Regions from separate parts of the Pseudomonas sp. Irchel s3b6 genome, predicted to be linked through region 2. Evidence: riboswitches for the same ligand, from Rfam matches in the RefSeq annotation. Region 2 holds a riboswitch; the other holds the start of a gene.
What was found. Region 2 has a riboswitch for cobalamin ahead of cobO (cob(I)yrinic acid a,c-diamide adenosyltransferase). Riboswitches for the same ligand answer to the same signal wherever they lie in the genome.
Positions count from the first base shown of each region.

Region 1 (2,384 bases), on a different contig from region 2:
GATCAGGCCCGGCTCATCTCGCTTCAGGTCGATGCTGGCCAGGGCCTTGATCGCCTGCAACTGGATGTGATGAGCCTCCAGTGCCTGGTCGAGCAATGCGCGCAGCGTACTCGCCGGGCAGCCACGCTGGCAGCCCAGGCCAACCACCAGGGTCGGCGCTGCGCGGTTTTCACTCATGCGTCGTATTGACCTTCGCTTTTGCGGCGGAACAACCAGGCACTGATCAGGCCAAGGGCCAGCCAGAAGGCCATGTTGGTCAACTGCGAAGCGATTTTGAATTGGGTCTCCAATGCTTCAGGCGCCAGCATCGAGTGTACTTCAGGTTGTGGGGCTCCAATGACATGGGGCACAGCCAGAATCGCGGCACCGAGAACTTTCAGCAGCCAGTTTTTGCCAAACGCGATCAGGGCGATGCCTGCGGCCGTCGAGGCAGCGGTGCCAATCCACCAGATTTGCCGTTGCGCCAGATCGGCAGCGGCGGTGCCCGGCAACTCGGGTGGTAGGCCGAGTGTCGGGGCGAGGACGAACGTCGCATAGCCGGCCAGGCCCCAGAGCAGGCCTTGGGCGGTGCGGCGGGGCGCGCGCAAGGTGTAGAGGCCGGCCAGCATCAGGGCGAAACCAACGGCTACTACCAGATTACCGCCGGTGGTCGACAGCACGCGCTGCCAGCCGTCTTCCGGGGCCCAGGCCTCGGCATCGTGAGTGTGAGCGGCCACGGCGCCTTCGGCGTGTTCATGCACTTCGGTTGCCGGAGCACTTTCGAAGGTTTCGGCCTGAAGAATCAGTGGCGCGACCCAGAAGCTTTGCAGCAGGGTGAGTAGCAGGGCGGCCAGCAGCCCGGTGAAGCCCGCGGTTTGCGCGATTCGCTTGATCATGTCGGCAGGTCTCAATGGCACGGGAAGGCGGCGCTGTGACGGGTATCGTGGGCCGCGTTGTGCACCGCTTCGATGTGCGAGAAGCCGGCGAAGTACACCAGGCACGCGCCCAGGATCGAGGCGCTGACAGCGACAACGAGGCGTTGGCTCAGGGTGGTTGTGGTGCTGGCGGTGGCGTGGCGAGTGCTGCTGATGATCGACATGGCGCTTCCCTCTGGTCAGTCAGGGGTGAATCGAGCGCATGAAAACCCCGCGAGCCGGGCACGCAGAGGCTACAACAGCGCCCGCCCACCGCGGGTTTGTTTTCTATGTGTTGCGGGCCGGTCTCCGGGCTCACGAGGGGTTGGCAATCGCCATACCGGCAAGCATCACCTTCCCATGCCGCTTTGGCACAGTGGATCTGATGCTTCGCTCGCTTACCGTTGCGGGGGCAGCACCGGACTGACATGGCTTGGAGTAAAGCACATGATTCACCGGTTTCCCGTTTCACCCTGTGAAGGGCACCCGTAACAAGGCGTGTAGGAGAGCATGGGCGAGGGATTCGCGTCAATTGGCAAGCGTTCTCAAGCGCGGCCGAACCCTGTGGCGAGGGAGCTTGCTTCCTCGCCACAGTGGATCGCAATCAACCTGTGAACATTGACCCGCCCCCGCACCATGCGTAGCCTTGCGCTTTCGAGGTTCTTCGGCGCATGCGTCGAAGCTAAGAAGGGAACGCGGTCAATGCCGCGGCTGCCCCCGCAACTGTGAACGGTGCTGTTTCTGCCAGGCCACTGCACGCTTGATCCCAAGCGGCGGGAAGGCGCAGAAGCCGCCAGTCGAAAGACCGGCCCACCGTCAGCCAGGAGACCTGCCTCGACACAGATTCTCACTACAACCGGGCGGGGTGATCCGGTGGCGAACTCTTCCCGCGCGCGTCTGCGTTGCCGGTTCTCGTCCCGTATGCCCGCCACCAAAGCCAAAGGGCATCCGATGAAAACACTGGCCAAACTCCCCGTCACCATCGTTACCGGTTTCCTCGGCTCGGGCAAAACCACCTTGCTGCGGCACATGCTCGATAACGCTCAGGGTCGGCGCATCGCGGTGATCGTCAACGAGTTTGGTGAACTGGGCATCGACGGGGAAATCCTCAAGCAGTGCGCCATCGGCTGCACCGAGGAAGAGGCCAACGGTCGCGTGTATGAACTGGCCAACGGCTGCCTGTGCTGCACCGTCCAGGAAGAGTTCTTCCCGGTGATGCGCGAGTTGGTGGCCCGTCGCGGCGACCTCGACCACATTCTCATCGAAACCTCGGGCCTGGCCCTGCCAAAGCCGCTGGTCCAAGCCTTCCAGTGGCCGGAAATCCGCAGCGCCTGCACGGTGGACGCCGTGATCACCGTGGTCGACAGCCCGGCCGTGGCCGCCGGCACCTTCGCCGCCTTCCCGGATCAGGTCGACGCTCAGCGCAAACTGGATCCGAACCTGGACCACGAATCGCCGCTGCACGAGCTGTTCGCCGACCAACTGGCCAGC
Region 1 covers NZ_FYDM01000001.1:375,701-378,084, forward strand. The annotation lists gene CKW07_RS01795 (cobalamin biosynthesis protein) at 1-177, opposite strand, end outside; gene CKW07_RS01800 (CbtA family protein) at 174-875, opposite strand; gene CKW07_RS01805 (CbtB-domain containing protein) at 887-1,078, opposite strand; cobalamin riboswitch at 1,176-1,398, opposite strand; cobalamin riboswitch at 1,534-1,745, shown strand; gene cobW (cobalamin biosynthesis protein CobW) at 1,845-2,384, shown strand, end outside.
Region 1: linked by a shared signal. The riboswitch ahead of CKW07_RS01805 (CbtB-domain containing protein) and the one ahead of cobO (cob(I)yrinic acid a,c-diamide adenosyltransferase) in region 2 are both predicted to bind cobalamin.

Region 2 (2,384 bases):
TCGGGGCTTGAACATGCGGGCTTCTCCATGAATGCATCCTTTCAGTCCAGAGGAGTCGGATCGCCTTGAGGTTCAATCTCAGCTACGGGCCTCCTTGAGCAGCACGGCGATACCCGGATGATAGTAGCCGGCTTCGTTGCGCAATTTGCGATAAGCGTAAGGAAAGTACCAGGCCACGGCGCAACAATGTTCCTTTTGCAGGTCGTCGACCATGTCCTGGAGTTCTTCCGGTGTGGCGCTGTGCTGGAGTTTTTGCGGGGCGACGAACAGGCAGCCGATTTTCAGTTCGCTGGCATAGGCGATGGTCTTGGCGTCGCTGGCAATGTCCAGCAGCGCTTGGGTGAGGTTCAGTTGGTTGACCCGTGGCCAGCGTTGTGTGGCTTGAAGGTAGGCGCGTTGCTCCTGGTTGGCGATGAGCAGGTCGGCACGGCCATTGCGCTCGCCTTCCTCGATCTGCTTTTTGGTGGGCGCCTGTTCCAGGGTGACCATCTCCGCCATCCAGGCCGCCGCTGAAAGCAGGCTCAGGTTGGCGCGTTCATCAAACCAGTAGGGGCTTTCGTTATCGCCACGCACTGCGTTGTAGCGATCGATACAGTCAAACCAGCGCTCCAGTACCGGGCGTAGAAATTCCAGTTTCGGGTTACTGATGATCATGCCTTGCATGGTGCTCGCCCTTTTTATTGTGGTGTCAGGTTGTGGCTATTTGATATCACTGCTTGAAGTCTGGCACAACAAGGGCGTCGGTTTATTGATCGGGGTCTGTTTCTGTCGCGGCATGAGCCCGGCATTAATTGACGCTCCACCCCCAACCCTCTAACCTTCGCGACTTGTTTCAGGTGCTCGGTGACCCGCTGGTCGATCGAGTGAAACAGGGAAGCCGGTGAGGGCGCGCTCTTCGACAGAGCGGGCAACGATCCCGGCGCTGCCCCCGCAACGGTAAATGAGTGAAGATCGCGCCTTGAGCCACTGTGTCGACGTTCGACATGGGAAGGCGCGCGGTCCGGCCAAACCAGCCGCTCATGAGCCCGGAGACCGGCCTGATCCATCCAGCGGCATCACGGTGGGCGATGCCAGGCTTCCTGCCGTCTGTTTCCATGCCTGCCCGCCGTTATCCAGCCTCAACGGAGAGCTCCCCCATGACTGATTCCCCTGATCGTGACGAACGCCATCTGGCGCGCATGCTGCGCAAGAAAGCCGTGATCGATGAACGCATTGCCAACTCGCCGAACGAGTGCGGCCTGCTGTTGGTACTGACCGGTAACGGCAAAGGCAAAAGCAGTTCGGCGTTCGGCATGCTGGCCCGGGCCATGGGCCACGGCATGCAGTGCGGTGTGGTGCAGTTCATCAAGGGGCGTAACAGCACGGGCGAGGAGTTGTTCTTCCGGCGCTTCCCGGAGCAAGTGCGCTTCCATGTCATGGGCGAAGGGTTTACCTGGGAGACTCAGGATCGCCAGCGCGACATCGCGGCTGCCGAAGCCGCCTGGGCCGTATCCCGTCAGTTGCTGAATGATCCGGCCATCGGCCTGGTGGTGCTCGATGAACTGAACATTGCCCTCAAGCACGGTTACCTCGATCTGGATCAGGTGCTCAGCGACTTGCAGGCGCGCCCACCGATGCAGCATGTGGTCGTCACCGGTCGTGCCGCCAAGCCGGAAATGATCGAACTGGCGGACACCGTCACCGAAATGGGCATGATCAAGCATGCGTTCCAGGCCGGGATCAAGGCGCAAAAGGGTGTCGAGCTATGAGCCTTTCCATATGAATAGCCGTCGATACTGCCCGGCGGTGCTGATTGCCGCGCCGGCCTCCGGCCAGGGCAAGACCACCGTCACCGCGGCGCTGGCCCGCTTGCATCGTAATCAGGGGCGCAAGGTCCGGGTGTTCAAATGCGGCCCGGACTTTCTCGATCCGATGATTCTCGAGCGCGCCAGCGGTGCGCCGGTGTACCAACTCGACATGTGGATGGTCGGCGAGCAGGAAAGTCGCCGGCTGTTGTGGGAAGCGGCCGCTGAGGCCGACCTGATCCTGATCGAAGGGGTCATGGGGTTGTTCGACGGCACGCCGTCCAGTGCGGATCTGGCACGGCATTTTGGCGTTCCGGTGCTGGCGGTGATCGATGGCACCGCCATGGCGCAGACGTTCGGTGCGCTGGCCCTGGGCCTTGCGCGTTATCAGCCGGACCTGCCGTTCGCCGGGGTGCTGGCCAACCGGGTCGGCACCTTGCGTCACGCGCAGTTGCTCGAAGGCAGCCTGACCGAAGGCCTGCGCTGGTACGGCGCCTTGTCCCGGGAAACCGGCATCGAGTTGCCGAGCCGTCACCTGGGGCTGGTGCAAGCCAGTGAGCTGAACGACCTGGACCTGCGCCTCGACGCCGCTGCCGAGGC
Region 2 covers NZ_FYDM01000002.1:514,601-516,984, reverse strand. The annotation lists gene CKW07_RS06010 (sorbosone dehydrogenase family protein) at 1-15, opposite strand, end outside; gene CKW07_RS06005 (hypothetical protein) at 79-663, opposite strand; cobalamin riboswitch at 818-1,056, shown strand; gene cobO (cob(I)yrinic acid a,c-diamide adenosyltransferase) at 1,137-1,748, shown strand; gene CKW07_RS05995 (cobyrinate a,c-diamide synthase) at 1,759-2,384, shown strand, end outside.